Regions from separate parts of the Lentibacillus juripiscarius genome, predicted to be linked through region 1. Evidence: riboswitches for the same ligand, from Rfam matches in the RefSeq annotation. Region 1 holds a riboswitch; each other region holds the start of a gene.
The links. Region 1 has a riboswitch for thiamine pyrophosphate ahead of ACFSUO_RS02000 (lipoate--protein ligase family protein). Riboswitches for the same ligand answer to the same signal wherever they lie in the genome.
Positions count from the first base shown of each region.

Region 2: it holds a riboswitch for thiamine pyrophosphate, as region 1 does, so the genes downstream of both, thiT (energy-coupled thiamine transporter ThiT) here and ACFSUO_RS02000 (lipoate--protein ligase family protein) in region 1, are expected to answer to the same signal.
Region 3: it holds a riboswitch for thiamine pyrophosphate, as region 1 does, so the genes downstream of both, tenA (thiaminase II) here and ACFSUO_RS02000 (lipoate--protein ligase family protein) in region 1, are expected to answer to the same signal.
Region 4: it holds a riboswitch for thiamine pyrophosphate, as region 1 does, so the genes downstream of both, tenI (thiazole tautomerase TenI) here and ACFSUO_RS02000 (lipoate--protein ligase family protein) in region 1, are expected to answer to the same signal.

Region 1 is NZ_JBHUNA010000003.1:162,660-167,640, forward strand. It holds gene xylA (xylose isomerase) at 1-675, opposite strand, end outside; gene ACFSUO_RS01995 (ROK family transcriptional regulator) at 965-2,164, shown strand; TPP riboswitch at 2,487-2,591, shown strand; gene ACFSUO_RS02000 (lipoate--protein ligase family protein) at 2,716-3,561, shown strand; gene lipA (lipoyl synthase) at 3,554-4,489, shown strand.
Region 2 is NZ_JBHUNA010000033.1:19,214-24,194, reverse strand. It holds gene ACFSUO_RS13655 (Glu/Leu/Phe/Val family dehydrogenase) at 1-357, opposite strand, end outside; gene ACFSUO_RS13650 (hypothetical protein) at 445-1,866, opposite strand; gene ACFSUO_RS13645 (hypothetical protein) at 2,000-2,131, opposite strand; gene thiT (energy-coupled thiamine transporter ThiT) at 2,242-2,814, opposite strand; TPP riboswitch at 2,932-3,035, opposite strand; gene ACFSUO_RS13635 (M3 family oligoendopeptidase) at 3,306-4,981, opposite strand, start outside.
Region 3 is NZ_JBHUNA010000034.1:10,504-15,484, forward strand. It holds gene ACFSUO_RS13885 (OPT/YSL family transporter) at 1-1,084, opposite strand, end outside; TPP riboswitch at 1,341-1,445, shown strand; gene tenA (thiaminase II) at 1,575-2,255, shown strand; gene ACFSUO_RS13895 (transposase) at 2,346-2,921, opposite strand; gene ACFSUO_RS13900 (xylulokinase) at 3,413-4,906, shown strand.
Region 4 is NZ_JBHUNA010000038.1:100,411-105,391, forward strand. It holds gene ACFSUO_RS14660 (MoeB/ThiF family adenylyltransferase) at 1-332, opposite strand, end outside; gene ACFSUO_RS14665 (thiazole synthase) at 332-1,096, opposite strand; gene thiS (sulfur carrier protein ThiS) at 1,097-1,300, opposite strand; gene tenI (thiazole tautomerase TenI) at 1,410-2,111, opposite strand; TPP riboswitch at 2,169-2,279, opposite strand; gene ACFSUO_RS14680 (sodium/glutamate symporter) at 2,359-3,774, opposite strand; gene ACFSUO_RS14685 (ABC1 kinase family protein) at 4,103-4,981, opposite strand, start outside.

The sequences.
Region 1 (4,981 bases):
ACCATCGAAGCCAATTTCTTTTGCATAATCTACTGCCATATGGAAGAAACGCCCTAAATTATCCAATTCTAATTTCATGTCTGTGTTAAGGAGTGTCTCGTAACCTTCACGTCCTCCCCAAAACACATAATTTTCTCCACCTAATTCTTTACCAATTTCAAGTCCTTTTTTCACTTTGGCAGCAGCATATGCGAATACGTCCGCATTGTTAGAAGATGCAGCCCCGTGAATAAAACGCGGATGCGTAAAATTGTTAGCAGTATTCCAAAGCAATTTTGTTTTACTGTCCTTCATATAATCCTTAATCATGGAAACTATCGTATCTAAGTTTTTATTTGTTTCCCTTAAGGTATTTCCTTCTGGTGCAATATCAACATCATGAAAACAGAAATATGGAACCCCAAGTTTTTCAAAGAATTCAAACGCAGCCTCTACTCGTGCTTTAGCTTGATCCATACCCGTAAATTTGTCCCATGGACGTACAGCGGTCCCGGAACCAAAAGGATCTGATAAGTCTTCTGTAAATGTGTGCCAATATGCTACTGCAAAACGCAAATAATCTTCCATTCTTTTTCCACCAACAACCTCATCCGGGTTGTAAAACTTGAATGCATAAGGATTAGTTGAAGTTGGTCCTTCAAAATTTATTTTGTTTATGTTTGGAAAGTAGCTCAATATTCTTTCTCCTCTCAGTTTTATTTAACTAAAAGTAACTTTGTTTATCTTTTAAACTAAGTTTACTCCTATATTGAAAACGTTGTCAATAGTTTTTCTAATCCTATAACTTCTTTCTAATATTTTCACTCAAAATCACCGTAAAATCTTTTAACGCCAATTATATAAATAGAGTAAAACCATTAATTCATTTAGTACTTAAACAAAGTCATCTTGGTTATCTGTGAATTCTCCTCAAGTTTTATGATAGAATTAAGAGACTTAATTTGTTGAGGAGAAAAGAGAGTATATGAAAAAACTACAAACTGGCGATCAAAGTTTTGTTAAACGAATGAATAAATCAATTGTTTTTAATTCCATTAAAGATAAAGGTCCATTATCCCGCACACAGATCTCTAAAATCACCGGATTGAATAAAGCAACCGTTTCTACTATGGTTTCAGAATTAATTGAAGAATCATTTGCAAATGAAATAGAATCAGGCCAATCCAGTGGTGGAAGAAGACCTGTTATGCTTTATTTTAATAACCATGCGGGGTACTCAATAGGAATAGATTTGGGGGTTAATTATGTTTTAGGTGTATTAACGGATTTAAACGGAACTATAATGGAGGAGGTCAGTAGATCATTAACAAGTAATAAATATACTGACGTAAAAAATACTTTAATTTTCATTATCGGTTCATTAATTACTAAGGCACCGGATAGTCCATATGGAGTTATAGGCATAGGTATAGGAGTTCCTGGTAATGTAGATCATAATGAAAAGATCTTATTTGCTCCAAATCTTGAGTGGAAGCAAATTGATTTAAAAGCAGACATTCAAAATGATTTCCACATTCCAGTAAAGATTCAAAATGAAGCAAATTGTGGTGCACATGGTGAACACCTATACGGTGCCGGAAAAAACAGTTCAAACTTAATATACATCAGTATAGGTATTGGAATAGGGGCGGGAATTATTATCCAAAACAATCTTTACACTGGTACGTCCGGCATATCAGGAGAGATGGGACACTTTACTATAGAAGCTAACGGACGAAAATGTCCCTGTGGCAACCAGGGGTGCTGGGAACTATATGCATCGGAAAATGCTCTTTTACAGTATGCAAATAAACAAAGTGTTTTAAAAGGCAATGAGAATATTACTTTGGAAGAACTCATAACAGAAGCAAAAATGGGGAATCAAAAGGTTTTACAAATCCTGCACACATTAGGAGAATATATAGGAATTGGGTTGACAAACGTTATCAATACGTTTAATCCTGAAATGGTTATTATAGGAAACAGAATATCACAATTTAGCAATTGGATTTCAAATCCGATTAATCATGTATTTCGTGAAAGATTGTCTCAATACCATTATGAAAATACTGATATTAAATTTTCTGTACTGGAGAAATATTCAAGTACCCTTGGTGCTGCTTCCATTGCTATTTCCGATTTCTATTTGAGCAGATTAGAAAAAGTTCAGCAACCCTTCAAATAAATCAATTCAGACTTCTCCAAGAAAACAGCCGAATTCTTCTATTGAAAAATGCGGCTGTTTCAAATAGCTTATTTATTTTCAGTACTCTTCTAATATCTGTATAACCATACGCAAATTACTCACCCCCCCTTTTCCCCATCGCCACAAGCATTCAATACGGTTATATCCCCGCTGACATAGGCCGGTAGCACTTCCGCCAGAGCAAACCCTTTTAAATTTTTTAGCCAACATGTATCTAATATAGGTTTTTATGGCATACCGTAAAGGAATAATTTTCCTTTACAGTAATCTTCAGAACTGTTAAACTAAATTGGTAAAATTTATTTTTCACTAGGGGAGCCTTTTTGGCTGAGAATAACGATGGTCGTTTAAACCCTTTGTGCCCGAGATAGGTAATACTAGCGTGGGTAAGTGACTCTTGTACGTAAGGCATATGGGATACCCGTATACCTTACAGCGGGCTGCACTTCATGCAAGTGCAGCTTTTTTTTTAAATGGGCACTAAAAATGGGCACAATGTAGTGTTTAGCGACTGGGAGGAGGTGCTGGATTTGCATAAGGAGTGGTATTTTCTGGATAGTGGATATCAGGATGCAGCGGTGAACATGGCATTGGATGAAGCGCTATTAAACTGGCATAGTGAAGGGAAAATCCCGCCGACATTGCGCTTTTACGGCTGGTCCAGACCGACGCTTTCTATTGGGCAATTCCAAAAGAGCGATAAAGCAATCGATTTTGATGCAGTACGATCATATAATTGCCATTTTGTCCGCCGCTTAACGGGCGGCAGTGCAGTACTGCATGATAATGAACTGACATACAGCATTGTCGTTTCCGAGGATCAACCGGGTATTCCTGCGTCTGTACGTGAGGCCTATTATGTTTTGTCAAAGGGACTTGTGGAAGGGTTTAAGAACTTAGGTATTACGGTTGATTATGCGATGCCGGATAAAGATACAGCAAGAGATCGCACCGCTGTCTGTTTTGAAAAAGCAGCTTTTTACGAAATGATGGCTGACGGTAAAAAGCTATCCGGAAATGCGCAGACCAGAAATAAAGGTGTCCTGCTGCAGCATGGATCGATTCCCATGGACATGGATACCGGGATGCTTTATGATTTGTTCCGCTTTCCTTCTGAGGCGATCAAGCAAAGGAAACGTGAAGCTTTTCAGGAAAAAGCCGTCACCATTGATCAATTAACGAACAAAACGCACACGTACGACATGATGAAGCATGCGTTTTATGCAGGGTTCGAATCGGGTTTGGGGGTAACGTTACGCCCCTTCGAACTGTCACGACAACAGTGGGAAGAAGTTTATCATTTAGCAGAAACAAAATATCGTTCCGATGAGTGGAACTATAATCGATTACGAAAGGAGTCCGTGAAACATGGCTAAAAACTATCAGCATATCCGTAAACCTGAGTGGTTAAAAACAGATCTGAAAACGAATAAATCGTATACCGGCCTAAAAAAATTAATGCGGGAAAAACGTTTGAATACGGTTTGCGAGGAAGCCCGCTGCCCCAATATTCATGAGTGTTGGAGCGAGCGTCAGACAGCAACATTTATGATTTTAGGCAACGTGTGCACACGCGGCTGCCGATTTTGTGCGGTGGCAACCGGTCGGCCTAGTGAACTGGATTGGGGAGAGCCGGAACGAGTAGCTGAATCGGTCGAAATTATGGGTCTGAAACATGTGGTCGTAACCGCTGTTGCACGTGATGATTTGAATGATGGCGGTGCAGCCGTTTTTGCTGAAACTGTCCGGGCTATCCGCCGCAAAAATCCAGGATGCACGATTGAGATTCTTCCATCCGATATGAAAGGTGACTATGAAAGCCTGTATACGTTAATGAACAGTGAACCGGATATATTTAATCATAACATTGAAACCGTTCGCAGACTGACGAAACGGGTGCGTGCGATTGCTACATACGATCGTTCCCTGAAACTGCTGGAACGCGTCAAAGAAATCGCTCCTAATACACCGACAAAATCAAGTATCATGGTTGGATTGGGCGAAACAAAAGATGAAATCATGGAAGCGATGGATGATTTGCGTGCCCACAATGTGGATATCATGACGATCGGCCAGTACCTGCAGCCGACGAAAAAACACTTGAATATTGAACGGTACTACCACCCGGATGAATTTGAAGTACTAAAGCAAATTGCGCTGGAGAAAGGCTTTAGCCATTGCGAATCCGGTCCACTGGTAAGATCATCCTATCATGCCGATGAGCAAGTGAGCGCTGCGTCCAAGCAAAATCGGATTAAATACATGAAAGGCATTGAGGAGCAAGAAAAAGAACAGATTTTTTAATAGGAAAAAGCTTATCACTTAAGTGTGATAAGCTTTTTCTTGCCTAACGTATTATTAAAATTGATGTCCCACTTTTCTTCCGATAGTATGACAGGAGGAGGATAAAAAAGTGCCTGTTACCCAAAATTATTACAGATACAATCCCTCAAGTAAGCAGTGGTAGATTGTTCAATACTGACCGATTGCCTTTTTGATTCTGTAAATACTTTTTTGCTTAATATACGAACTTATAACTGAAAATACACTTAATCATTCGTACTCTACCTTAGAAGATTGGAACGGAAGGCGGACGACTCCTGCGGGATAAGAGGCCTACATGAGACCCCGCAAGGCGTTAGCCCAAAGTAAAGCTTCCATGAGTAAGCTTCGACCTGCGAGGAGTGCTGCATCCACGACCACACTTGCAACACGACGAGCATGAGGAGGCTCATCAGCCGCCCGCGGAAAGCGTCCGCCTGAAGTGGAAATCAAACGCAATAACCTAATTTTTCG
Region 2 (4,981 bases), on a different contig from region 1:
TACACCGCCTTTTCCGCCGCCAAACGGGACTTCGTGCAGTGCATTTTTCAGTGTCATCAGGGCTGCCAAATTTTCCACTTCCTCCTCTTTGACAGACTCATGAAACCGGATGCCACCCTTATACGGACCCAAAATGTTATTGTGCTGGACACGGAATGCCGGGACCCGCTCCACTTTCCCGTTGTCACGGGTGATGCGCAGATACGATTTATTAATATGGTTCGGTGTTGACAGAATTGATGCCAGTGAGGAAAAGGCCTTTTCTCGTGATTTCCCTGTTAGTTCCGGCAGAAATCCATCATCATCCATGAGCGCATCCAATGATTCCTGAATAATAGTTCCTGTATTATTTCCCATAAAAAACAGCCTCCATATTAAAATAGTGGTACGTCTACTATTCCATACCCGTTTTTCCTTTAATTTCAACATGATAGCTGTGACCGGCTAGAACAAGAACAACGCTAATGCTGTCGATAACAGCAAGCCGAAAATGACCGGTACAAAGTTTTTACGGACCAGATCCATAACGGATACACCGCAAAAACCGGCAATTGCAATCAGCGATGACCAGGCAACAATCGTTCCGCCACCGGTCCAGATGGAGCCCATTTGTCCGATTGCCGCAAGCGTCCCGGTATCAATGGCTCCGTTTTGAAGAGATGCCGCAAGTGCGCCAGTTAGCGGCAAACCGGAAAATCCAGAACCATCAAGCCCGGTGATGATGCCAATAATCAGCACGCTGAATGCAGAAAGGAATGCACTTTGCGGCAGGAATTCCTGCGACGATTTGACAAGATCAAACAGCAGGCCTGGTGCGTTTTCATCCATTCCGAGTATGCTTCCGGAAAAATCAGAGCTGCCAAGGAAAAAGAAACCTGCAATGGGGATGACCGGGCCCATTGCCTTAAAGGCAAACACGAAACCTTCTGTTATGTGATTAGTGATATAGTCCAAAGCATTCTGGCGGCCAAACGCCACTGTTGACAAGAGCAGCAGAATAACCGCAACACCACCGACAAATGCCGCGCCATCGCCACCTTCAAACCCGGACATCCGCCCGGAATAAAGCTTCGTGTACATCATGTAGGCGACAACAGTGGTCAGGGCAACTGGAACAAGAACGGCGAATAGTTTGCTCCATGCCTTCAGATGCGTTGCTTTTGACTTATTTTCGGATTCTTTAGCAGTTTGCATTTGATTCATTTCAATTTCATTCATTTGGTCATCTTTGGAGCGGATCGTCTTGCGGTAGAGAAAGTAGGCCAGCCCAATCGCTGCTATCCCTGCTATTAGCGAAAGTACAAGCGCCCTATCCGCGACAAGCGCCGTATCAATCCCCGCCGATGTGGCTGACAGATTCGGAGCCACCTGCACAATGTAGTCCGAAGACAGTGCCATTCCCTGCCCAGCCAGCGCAACTGCAACCGCCGCCGTCATAGCAGGAAGGCCGGATCGGATAGCTGCAGGAACCAGCAGTGCACAAATGAGCGGAACAGCCGGCGTCGGCCAAAAAAATAGAGAAATAACGTACGTTACAGCAATCAGTACAAAGAAGGAAACATGCCCGTTGATCATCAGCTTCTGAATCGGCTTAATCATTCGCCGATCAGCGCCAAGGTCTCTGAGCGAATGCAGCAACGCCATCATAAAGGTGATAATGAGGAAAATATTGAAGAGTTCTTTGGCTGCGACAAGGTTTGCGTTAAATATGGCGGTAAATCCGTCGATAAGACTCCCTTTGTAGACCCAGGCAATGACAAACGTGCCAAGCAACGTTGGCAGAACAACACCTTTGCGAAAAATCATGGTCAAAATGATGATCAGTGTAAAAATACCATATAGCGCATGGGATATGGTCAGTTCCACATCAACCACTTCCTTCCTTTCTCGACTGTGCTATAGCCTATGCACAGGTGAAAGAAGCGGTGCAACCCTTGTCAAAAATACACACCTATTTACGAATCTTAAGAACGCTCAGGAAAGAATTCGAGGTCTCAACTCATTTCGATCCATTCTCATCGGCGCAATCATTGCACATCAGTTTTCCGTCCTCATGAACGCCGTCAAAAAACCCATTCTCGCAATAGACATTTTCACCACATATCTGGCACTGGCCAACCAGTTCGCGCATGAAATCACCCCTTTAAAAAGTATATCGAAAAAAACGACCCTTTGTATACCAAAGAGTCGCATGTTTGCAGAATATTCTTCATTACGATGGTGATGTGAGCGGTCCGAACGTTATGCTGCCTGCACTAATGTCCTCGGCTGTTTGTGGAACAGCAGGAAGACAGCAATCGAGCAGATGATAAAGGACGGGATAATATAGGATACATTATACAGGAATGAATATAACCAGACCGATTGTCCCTCCACTGCCGATTCAAAGAACACAACACCGGCCGCGAAATGGGCTGCAAACCGAAGCATGCTGCCAAGGAATGCCCCAAGTGTAATATAAGTCAGGTACGTTTTCACATGACCGGATTGAACCGCTTCCTGTATCTGCTTTGCAAAAACACCGGCAAAACCAATCACCGTAAAGGCCAGCATATAATCGATAAGACCCTGGACCGGATGCAGTACATATCCTGTACCAACGGCAACCTGCAGAATTCCCCACAAAAAGCCCGATAGCAAACCACCTTTAAGCCCCCACCGGAAAGCAACGATGAAGACAGGGATCATCGCCAGTGATACAGAACCACCCTGTGCCCAGAGCTTAATAGATAAAAACGGAATAATGTCCAGCAGTAATGCCAGTGCTGTAAAAACAGCCACTTCAATTAAAAACAGCGTGCGATTGGAACGCATCAACATTCCTCCCCTTTGCAGACGGAACCATTCCGCCTATCATTTTTTGAACACAAAAAAAGCAATGCCAAGGGGAAGCTTCCTGATGGGAAATTCCGCTCACACTGCTCTCTATTCCATCAAAAAAGCCGCCATCCCTACGCTAGCACTAACTAACAGGTTCGAAGGGTCTGAACAGCAAACTGTTCACTCTCAGCCATCCGGCTCCCCTTGAAGGCTTCTAACCTATGCTTTTTTTGCTGGTTTCAGAGGTTGTTCAAAAAGTCCGGTAAAAATGACACTTCGAATTTCTTCGTTGGCTTGCTTTTCCGTCGCTCATGTATTCATTTACATACACTCCGCTACTCAAAGCAGCACCGCCTTGAACTTCTTGGTCCTTTTTATCCTCCTTTTTGAAGCCACATTTTCAGTATAACGCATTATTTGCAAAATAACAAACACTTTCTGAGACAGGTTTCGGGCGGATCCCATCGGACGGGAACCACACGGAATCATGCTTCTGTCAGCGAAAGAAATTCCTCTACATCCTGAACACATAGCTTTATCGCATTTTCCCAAAAATCTGGCTTCGTCAAGTCAACGTTCAGATGTTTGGCCGCCAGTTCCTCCACGGTCATCCGGCCGGTGTCACGAAGTAAGGCGATGTAGTCATCCTCAAAGTCCCCGTCCGATTCCTGGGCGTGTGCATAAATCCCCAGGCTGAACAAATAGCCAAATGTATACGGGAAGTTATAGAATGGCACACCGGTAATGTGGAAGTGCAGTTTGGACGCCCAGAAATTCGGATCGTACTCAGAAAGTGTTTCACAATACGCTTCTTTCTGTGCGTCGACCATCAGTTCCTGTAGCCGATCCACAGACACCATCCCTTGCTTGCGCTCCTCATAAAAGCGCTGTTCAAAAATAAATCTGGCATGGATATTCATGAAAAATGCAACACTGCGCTTCACTTTGTCTTCCAGCAATGCGCTTTTTTCTTCTTTTGTCTCTGCACTTTTCACCGATGCGTCAGCAACAATCATTTCAGCAAACGTTGATGCCGTCTCTGCCACATTCATGGCGTATCCCTGGTTCAGCCCATGCAAATCATCCATAACGTGCTGATGGTACGCATGCCCCAACTCGTGTGCCAATGTCGCTATATTGGCGGCCGACCCGGAATACGTCATGAAAATACGTGTTTCTTTACTGTCAGGAAAACTGGTACAAAACCCTCCCGGTTGCTTACCAGGACGATCCTCCGCTTCAATCCAGCGATTTTCAAACGCCATTTCGGCAAAATCAGCCATTTTCGGGCTGAATTTCCGGAATTGATCAATAATAAAGCTAGCACCTTCTGTATACGATGATGTTTTCACCGAATGGGAAATGGGTGCATTCACATCATAGAAGCTTAATTGATCCAACCCTAATATATCCGCTTTTTTCTCCAGAAACGTTACAAAATGGGTTTTATAGCGATTAATTGCACCCCACATTGCATCAAGTGTTTCCTGTTTCATCCGGTTAATGGCTAATGGCTCCTTCAGCACATGCTTCCAGTCCCGGTGTTTATATTTTTGCAGGCGAAACCCAGCGAGGTGATTCAATGTCTGGCCAAAAAAGTCCGCATTCGCCCCCCACGCCTTATCCAGCTGTTCAAACACATGCTTGCGCACCGAACGGTCAGGATCATTTAGTTTATTTGCCGCCTGACCGACTGAATAGGAATGAATTTCGCCATCTTCTTCTATATCCACATTCATATTGCCGACAACCGTGTCATACATCTGGCTCCAGCCTTCATACCCGTCAACTTCCAAATCGCTGATCAGCGCCTCCTGCTCCGGTGATAGCAATTCTTTCGCACGATTTCTCCGTTCATCCAAAACAAAACGAATTTCCTGCAAATCCGGATCTTGCAGCACATTTTCCCACTTCCCGTCATCAATCAGGGTCCATTTTTGCTCCAGTTCTGTTTTCACCCGGTCCATTTCTGCCTTGAGGGCGCTGCGTTCTGCCACTAGCATGCCAGATTCCTTATCATGCATGTCCTGTGCGTGCAGACAGCTGATAAACGCGAAAGCCTCCCGCATTTTGCGCTGCGCGTCCTCAAGCTTGCCGGTAATATCCCGGAGGCTTTGCACAATGGACTTCTCATCCCCCGGCTCAAAGTGGCTGACGCTTT
Region 3 (4,981 bases), on a different contig from region 1:
CCATGGGATTAATACTTGTTTGGCCAGTAACCGATGCAGACATTGCGGTCATAATCCAAATTCCTAAAATGGTTAAAACACTAGCAAGCAATGTCATGTCTGTAAAGGTGGTTAAGAAAAAGGCAACGGCCGCAAACATAATTGGGGACCATTTTAAATTGATGTCACTTTGTTTCACTGCTTTTCCGCTAATCAGTGGACCATATAGTTGCTTGGCTTTAGGTAAAATCCCTTTAAATAGTATTCCTGCACCTGTGCCAACCATCAATCCAATGCCAAGACTATCTTTAAAGGCATTTGCCGCTTCCACATCCGAAAACCAGCCTTGAGCTACTCCAACGGGAATCAGGAAGAAGTACGAAAATACGGATCCCAGGAACCAAACTCCTGTCAAGAAAGGTCCGATTATATAACCGACTCCTAAATTCATAAGCGAAAACCGAAAGCCAAAAAAGATATTGTTTGCAGCAAGAGCCGTCGAGTTCCAAATACCGGGTATCCACCCTAACCCATCCCGAATGGCTGTGAAAATAGCTGCCAAACCAAGCGTGGCAAATAGTGTTTTGGCCTTTGAACCACCCTCATCACCTGTTAAAACAGTTTCAGCTGCTGCCACTCCCATTGGATAAGGCAACTTTTCCTGTTCCACAAAAAATTTCCGAACAAGTGCGGTGAAAATTACACCCATTATTGTTCCTGATAAAGTTACCGTGAGCAGCGTCCAGAAACTGATGCTGACATCTTGATTTAACATCCATAAACCTGGAATCGTAAATGCAAGACCGCCGGCAACCATACTTCCTGCAGACATAGCGGTATGGGTTACATTAATTTCATTTAGGTTCGTCCTGCCAAGCCCCTTTAACACCGCCATTGACAGCAATGCAACAAAAATAATCGGCCACGGTAACGACCCCATTCTTAACGCAACATACATCGAGCTGGTTGTAATAATAATAGAACCAAACGCACCAGTGATGATTCCTCTTATCGTTAGCTGCTCTTTAAATGATGAAGCATAACGGTGACCTTCCCCTGTACCTTCTACCGAGGAATCGGTATAATTTCGCTTCGTACTTTCCATTGTTTTTTCCCCTCTTGATAAATAAAGTGTTTCTCCCAATAGTTCCCTTATTCAAGCTTCAAAACAAAAAAGTACTAAGGACCCGTACCTCTTTGATAAATTCATTTAATACTTCGATAAATTCTAACAAATTCCTGCCCTTAAGATTTATTTATCGATTTCTATTTTAATTTTATAAGAGTTGTTCGACAAAATCCGGGCGGTGACAGGCACCATTTCCTTTTCCCTCCACCTATGTTACAGTATATTCGTATAGCGTTTTCACTAGGGGTGCCTTTTGAAGGCTGAGATTAGAGTGGACTCTAAGACCCTTGAACCTGACCTGGTTAGTGCCAGCGGAGGAAAGTGGAATTCAGCGTCAATTAAAATGGATACATCAAGCACGAAGTTTGGTTGAACCTATGTGCCATTCGTGTTCTGAATATTTTAAATGACCTCCCTTTCTCCTGGCGCGCCAGGTCAACATCAATGAAAAAGGGGAGGATTTTTTATGCGCTTTACTGAATCACTGCGTCAGGCAACAACGGAAAGCTGGGGGCAGAGTTTGAACCACCCATTTGTCCAGGGTATTGTGCGGGGGGATCTGCCGCTAGATACGTTCAAGTTCTACATTCTTCAGGACATTTATTACCTGAAGCATTTTGGCAAGGTGCATGCAATCGCCGCTTCGCAAGCAGAAGATTTTCAAGTGGCTGGTATGCTTGCCGAAAAGGCCAAAATGACGGCGGAAGCGGAGTTGACCGTGCACCATGAGCATGCAGAATTGCTGAACATCACCGATGAGGACATGAACCAGTTCAAGCCGGCGCCAACTGCCTATGCCTACACATCACACTTGTACAGAGCAGCACTTTCCGGACAACTCAGCCAGACCGTTGCCGCCATGCTTCCGTGCTACTGGCTGTACGCAGACATTGGAAAAACCAATCAGGATGCAAAACCCGGCCAGACCATCTATCAAAATTGGATAAATATGTATGCGGATAATTGGTTTCAGACATCAACGCAGGAGCAAATGGACTTGCTGGATCAGCTTGCTGAGGAAGCAAGCGACAAGGAAAAGGAAAAAATCAAAGAACAATTCGTAATCGCGAAAGAATACGAACTTGCATTTTGGGAAATGGCCTACACGAAAGAAGAATGGCTATCGGCCAAAAGCAGTACCGTCTGATTCTTGGCATAAAAATGGCATCCTTAAGCATGGGATGCCATTTTTGTGTACCCCCCCCCCATTGACCGGCCTTTGCTGGAAAGAATCTTATCAAGTGGAATTCGACAAAATTCGGGTGGTGACAGGCACCTCCTCACAAAATTCCCGATATCGCCGGCGCTTCTCCCACTCATTCCCCGGAAAGCAATCCAGGATAATGGCCGTATTCAGAAGACCATGAGTGGACGTGTGCATATAGTACCAGTAACTGCTCCACTGATAACTTTGGGCGTTTGTCACCATGCTGGCGTCCACTGGGTTCAAATGGATGTAACGGCTAACTTTGAGCATCGCCAGTTTCGATTCAGCTAGTCTATCATAATACCGTTTTTCAAAAACATGGCCGGTCACCTTGTTCTTCGTATTGTAATAATCAGCATACTGCTTATTGATGAGTGACATAACTTTGGAAAGAGGTTGTTCTTTGGAGCGTATTTGCAGGTGAAAATGGTTGGTCATCAAACAGTAGGAGATTAATTCAAAAGGAGCTTTCTTATTAATCTGTTGAAGGATGTAAAGAAAGGTTTTAAAATCACCTTCATCATTGAAAAGAGCGTCACGACGATTGCCGCGACAAACGACATGATAAAATGAATCCGGCACCCAAATCCGCTTTTTGCGCCCCATCGGTCCTATACCATCCCTTTCTGTATTTGATATCCAGGGAAAAGCCGCCCCATCCAGCTTCCGGAGTCCCCGCTGATTCATGAATTCCTAGCTTCCCAGTCCCGAACTTATCTGAACTGAGCTGAGGCAAAACTTCATTTGCACGCGATACTATCTGAACCCCCCCCTTACCTTCTCCTATCCCAAATCGATTAAGTATAGGATAAGCTCAAACCTGCCAAAGGTCAAGAACGTTCGTTCGAGGCAAAATTCATTTTAAAACCTTTAAAAAGAGGAACATTTCGGATTTGGCGAACCAACATTCGGTTAAAATCTCAAAATAACAAAAAGCAGCTGGAGAAAATGCCATTTTATGGAGCTTTAATTTTATATGGAATTCGTTCGACGTATTTCGACAAAGCTCGGGTGGTGACAGGCACCTCATCCTACGCTATGATAGAAAATAAAATCGTGGGCATTTATTCCGTAAAGACTTGGGAGGGGGATTCAACATGGAAACATACGTCGCTGTTTTTGATATTGGAACGGCTGCAATTAAGGGGATGCTGCTTGACAAACACGCTAGCATCACGGGAGAGTACACCGTTCTTTTGAATACATATCACGGTGAAAATGGTGAAATCGAACAAAACACGATTGACTGGTGGACTAAAGTAAAAGAAATTGCTAACAAATGGTGGACAAAAATACAGATTGATCCGAAGCAAGTAGAGGTGATTACATTTTCAGGCCAGATGGAAGACGTCATTCCAATTTCTGAGAAGCACCCTAACCAAAGAGCAATCTTATATTTGGATACCCGGGCAGATCAGGAGGCAACTATCATAAATGAAAAGCTTCCAACTATTCACAAAAAAACAGGAAACACTGTTCGTTCTTCTACACCGCTTGCCAAACTGCTTTGGTTTGAAAATCATCATCCTACATTGCATGAAGCAACCCAATGCTATGTGTTTAGCGCAAAGGATTCCGTGATTCATCAATTGACGAACGCCTTTGCGACAGATCCGACAACAGCTGCTACGACTGGGATGATGAATTTAACTACGCAACAATGGGAGCCCGAAATTTTGCAAATGTTTGGTATAAATGCACGCCAGCTCCCGACACTCCACAATTCAGAAGATATTGTTGGACTGGTGACGGAAACAGCTGCTGAAGAAACTGGTTTTTTTGAGTCCACGCCTGTTTTATGCGGGAGTGGGGATGCCGGTGCTTCTACACTTGGAGCGGCAGCGGTTAATCAAGGGGACACTTATTTCTATATTGGGACCACCGGGTGGGCTGCAATTATCCAAGAAGGAATGAGAAGAAATCCAAATATAAATGGTATTTTCAGCCTTGCCCATCTACCTAAAAACAGAACGATTAGTATTGCGCCATTATTAAATGCAGGGAATGTGCATCGCTGGGCCGTTGAAATGTTTGTGGGCAATGTGCAAAAAGACAAATATGCAGTATTTGAGCAACTATTGGAAAACGCAACAGCAGGCAGCAATGGCTTACTATTTCTCCCCTACTTAAATGGAGAACGTTGCCCGGTTCATGACACCGAAGCGAAAGGTGCCTTTTGGGGAATCGGACCAAATACAGAGAAAAGTGACTTAGCAAAAGCTGTGATGGAAGGAATTTGTTTTTCATTCAAACAGATAATCGACGTTCTTGTAGATGAGAGAGACCAAGGCATCCTCACCTTGATTGGAGGTGGTTCAAATAGTACTTCCTGGTGCCAAATTTTAGCCGATATAATAGGCCGTCCCGTACGTGTACCGAAAAACAGTGAATACACACCTGCTTTAGGCGCCGCCTCGTCCGGCTTTGTTAATATCGGCTGGGCATTCGATTATAACGACTTTTGTGAACGATTCTTAGCAACTGCTGATGTGAGAACATACAAACCAATTACGCAAAATTATGAAGTGTATAAAGAAAACTATCAACGGTATTTGAAACTTTATCCTAGTTTGAAGCCGGTTTATGAGTGACGCTGTATGGGTGAAAGATGATTTGAAACGACGAGCGCTTATTCGACAAAACTCGGGTGGTGACAGGCACCTGGC
Region 4 (4,981 bases), on a different contig from region 1:
TCCATTTCAGCCGGCGTGATATCAACAATATGCGCCTCGATTGTCACATCAATGTTAATCGCTTCCAATCGTTCTTTAGCGGAAATGACTTTCGGGATATGGTTTTTGGCATCTTCCTCCGTATACAATTGCTGCCGCTGCAAATTGCTCCACTCCACGTAATCCCTGTCGACAATGGTCATTTTGCCGACACCGGAACGAACAAGCACTTCCGCATTTCCAGTGCCAAGTGCACCGGCACCAATCACCAGGACATGCTTGTTCCCGAGCAGGACCTGCCCCTCTTCCTGAATACCGGAAAATAAAATTTGCCTGGAATAGCGTTCCACCATTAGACACTGATTCCTTCCATTGGACTGCTCGCTGTGGCGTATCGTTTTGTTGGAATGCGCCCTGCTTCATAGCCAAGCCGGCCAGATTCTGCCGCAAGTTTCATCGCCTCAGCCATTTTGACCGGGTTGGATGCAGCAGAAACGGCCGTGTTCAGCAGCACCCCGTCCGCGCCAATTTCCATTGCGGTCACCACATCTTTCGGGGAGCCGATTCCAGCATCGACAATGACAGGAACCGTTAATTGCTCGATGATTAAACTTAAATTAAGCGGATTTATAATTCCCTGCCCGGATCCGATTGGGGAGGCACCCGGCATCACAGCATGTGCACCCAATTCCTCCAGCCTTTGCGCCAGCACTACATCATCGGACGTATACGGGAGCACCGTGTAGCCTTCTTTCACCAATTCCTCTGTCGCTTTTAATGTCTCCACCGGGTCAGGCAGCAATGTTTTATCACAGCCAATCACTTCTACTTTAATCATGTCACAAAGCCCGGAAGCATTAGCCAGCTTGGCGGTGCGCACCGCTTCTTGTGCTGTTTTGGCACCAGCCGTATTTGGCAGCAGACTGTATTTTTCTACATCAAGTTTTTCCAGAAAATTCGGCTGAGAAGGCTCAAAAATATTCATCCGGCGCACCGAAAACGTCAAAACATCTGTTCCAGAGACATTTACCGCTTCTTTTTGTACATCAAAGTCAGGGTACTTCCCTGTCCCCAAAAATAACCGTGAGTTAAATTGCTTTTCACCAACTGTTAACATTCAACCGCCTCCTACAAATTGTACTAATTCAATCTTATCTCCATCGGCCACTTCCTGTTGTGTGTGGTAGTCCTTATCCAGAATGTCGCCGTTATGTTCCACAATCACAACAGATTGGTCGATATTAAAATACCGCTTCACATCTGAAATGGTTTTCACTTTTTCCGGCACTTGAGCGCTATTGCCGTTGACAATGAGTCGCATACGTTCACCTCCTTAATAGATTGGCAGACAGTCACATGCTCCCCGAGCTGGCACACAAGTGGATTGTACATCCAAGTCAAAACACCCTCGCCCGCCAGATGCAAGCCCATCACCACACCGCTTTTTCGTCCCCTACAGCTGCTAATTGACGCCGGTAGCTCCTGACAGCTTCCAATGGGTTCCTCGCCAAAAGCACCCCAGATAGAACCGCAATACCACTGGCGCCGGCTGCCAGGACATCCCGTGTGTTTTCAGGCGTTATACCACCAATTGCAATAACCGGAACCGTTGTACTCTCGGCGACGTCCTGCAGATTTTTCAGTCCTCGAGGTGCCAACCCTGGCTTTGAACCGCTTTCAAAGATGTGTCCATACACCAGATAATCCGCCCCATGATCCGCGGCGTTTATCGCTTCATCTGTAGAATGAACCGAACAGCCTATCCGCAAGTGATCATAATAGTTTTTGACTTTCGGCAGGCCAATGCTTTGATGGGTCAGCTGAACGCCCCGTACTCCTGTGACATGTGCCACCGCAATCCGATTGTTCACAATAATCTTCTCGCTCGGTACGCCTTGGGACAAAAGTCTATCGATGGCTTCCACCATTTCTTTATCCGTCCACGTTTTTTCACGAAGATGGACAAAATCAATATACGGATGTATCTGTTTAAGAATAGAGACCAACTCACCAGCGGACTGCTGCCCAGTCGAAATAATATGGAATTCCCGAATCGCGCATCCCCCCTTTTGGCTTTGGATTGGGTTTGGATCTGGCCCGGCTAATAGTTTTCTGACAATACAAAAAACCACTTTCCATAGACGTCGGAAAGTGGTTTTCACGCTTATTCAACCATGAATGAAACGCTGCTCAACTACTTGCCACTTCCCTACGCCGGCCTTAACCGTCTCAAGTTCAAAGGGTCTCAAAGTCCATCACTTCGATCTCAGCCTTTTTAAAAGGCACCCCTAGTGGAATCTAAGGTTATAAAATTTTGTAAAAACAACATAGCACGAAAATTCAAAACTGTCAACGGGACGTGGAGGGGCCCCGCATCCCTTAACTTTTCTTCTTACCGAAGTACAAGAGCCCCATCAGCAGGCCTAAGAGGCACATGACGGCTGAAATAATGAGAAATGGAATCGGGCCGAATTCAAAGATGAGCGGTACGGACAGCGATGTTACAAGTCCGCCGCCAAGCAGTGGCTCAAAGACTAATTGTTTATAGCCAAAGCTTTCAAACGCGGGCGAATCATTTTTCGGATCAACCACACGCATAAGCAATAGTCCTGTTGCTGTTACACCCATTGATTGCCCGAAGTCCCCCATGGCACGTTCGAACCAATAGGTCGGAATAATACGCGGTGCTAACACAAGCACACCGAATATATTCCAGGTAATTCCCAATGCAGCTAGCAACAGGAATGGAATAATGTGGTTACCGATGACATCAAGCGAAATCGTACCAATTGCCGTCACGACTAATATATCCAGCGCAAATCCCTGGATACGGCTGATCATCGGCCGGTCCAATATATGGTTCTGGTCTAGTTTGCTGAAAATCAGCTGCACAATAATACCGCCTATCATGGCCAAAGGAAACAATGGAATATACGTCATAAATTCCGAGCCTGTCATAGCGCCCCAAGTGACGCTTTCCAGCCAAATCAAAAATTGCAGTATGAGATAGCCGACTAACACAGCAAGTCCAACAAGCGCAAAATGCAGTGACAGCGGTTCAATCGATTCTGTCCTGACCGTCATATTAGCGGCAGGTTCCCTGTTCTGAAATTCCATAATCCCTCGTTTTCGCAGATCAGAGAAACCTTCGACGTTTTTGATTACTTGTGTCTTATTTCTTCTGACACCCCAATTGATCAAAATAATGCCGGCAACGACACCGGATATTAAACCGACTGTCGCCAAGCCAATGGACAGATCATATGCTTCCTCAAAGCCAAGATCCTTGAACGTCTCGCCCATGCCTGCCGCTGTTCCGTGACCACCTTCGAAGGCAATTTCAATTAAGGCTCCGGTCATCGGCGGCAGTCCGAAAAGCGGCGATAAAACAAGAACAGCCAGCAATATCCCTAACACATATTGGCCCCAGCCCATCGTCCAGCCAAATGAAAGCTGTGCACCGGCTAAGCGCCAAATCTTTTTGATGCCGGGGATGGTCGTACCGAGGAATAAGGATGCAAACACAACATTAATCATCAGTCCGGGCAGCGTTCCCCAAACTTCTGTCACTTGCGGAGGGATGAGCCCATTATTTAACAATGAGTCACTACCGGCAAACATTCCTAAAATCTTCCCCAACACTTGAGGACCGACCAATAACGCCAAAAAACCTCCAATAATAGAAGAAGGCAAAAATAGATTCTGCGTCCACTTCACCCTGACGCGAATCCATTTACCAAGCAGTAAAAACAAACCGAGATAAAGCAATGTAAAGCCAATCTGTTCTGCTGACAAAATAAAAACCCCTTTATGATTGCTCATGGTGTTATCGTGTTACAGAGGGATAGGAAAACTAATCACAATTTTATATTATACCACGTTTCTACCAGATATGAAATCGTTTCACTAGATTTCTGGGACATGGGGACAGGCTTACGGTTCCACCAAATTTTGGAATCGAAACATAGGGGCGGGGTCATTTTCCCAGCGGCGCCATCACAGTCAGGACTGGCAGGTTGGGACAGATGCCGGATTGGCCGGGTCCCAGACGCCTCGATCAAGCCGGGACAAGGAGCCCGTCACTGAGCCCGTCCCCGCGTCCCGGTGCGCTGTCAGCTACCTGTTACATGCGGCCGGAGCGGATGATGGTAATGACCATGAGGATGAACATGAGTGTTGCGATGACGGCTCCGATTTCAATGATGGGCAGCTCCCAGATGACGGTGCTCTGGTCGGTGATGGCCGATCCGATAATTAAACCGGCCATCAGGATGCTGAATGCGAGCATAATAATGCTGAACGACAGCCGGTTGCTGATTTTATCAAAACGGTGAAGAAATCGCTCTGCCTGCTTCACATTGATATCAAGCCCAACACGGCCCCGCTGCAAGGTCGACATGACCTCCTTCACATCACGCGGCAGGCCAGTAATAATTTCGAGATTTTCTGCAATTTCACTCATGGAATTGCGCAGTATCCGCCGTGGGCTGTACCGTCGCTTCAGCACCTTGCGCGCATAGGGCTCGGCCGCTCGCATAATGCTGAAGTCCGGGTCCATTCGGCTAATAACCCCTTCCAGCGTCAGAATTGTTTTGCTGAGAATCGCCATTTCAGACGGAATATCAATATAATGGTAGTATGCAACCTGAAAAATTTCGATAATAATTTTTCCAAGACTCATATCCTTCAGCATAACGTTCGCATAACTGTCATGCAGCGCCTCCAAATCGCGCTGGAACGCATTGATATCGGTTTTTTCGCCAATCAGATCCATTTTAGAAAAAATCTTGATCAGGGCCTCCGCATTGCCGTTATGCAGATGGACGATAATGGAGGCAAAATGGTACGTCATCTCATCACTGATCCGTCCAACTTCGCCAAAATCGAGAAACGTAATCGTGTTTTTAGGCAAAATATACACATTGCCAGCGTGCGGATCCGCATGAAAAAAACCTTTATCAAGAATCTGCGCGAACATCGCATCGGCCAGCCGCTTAGCAAT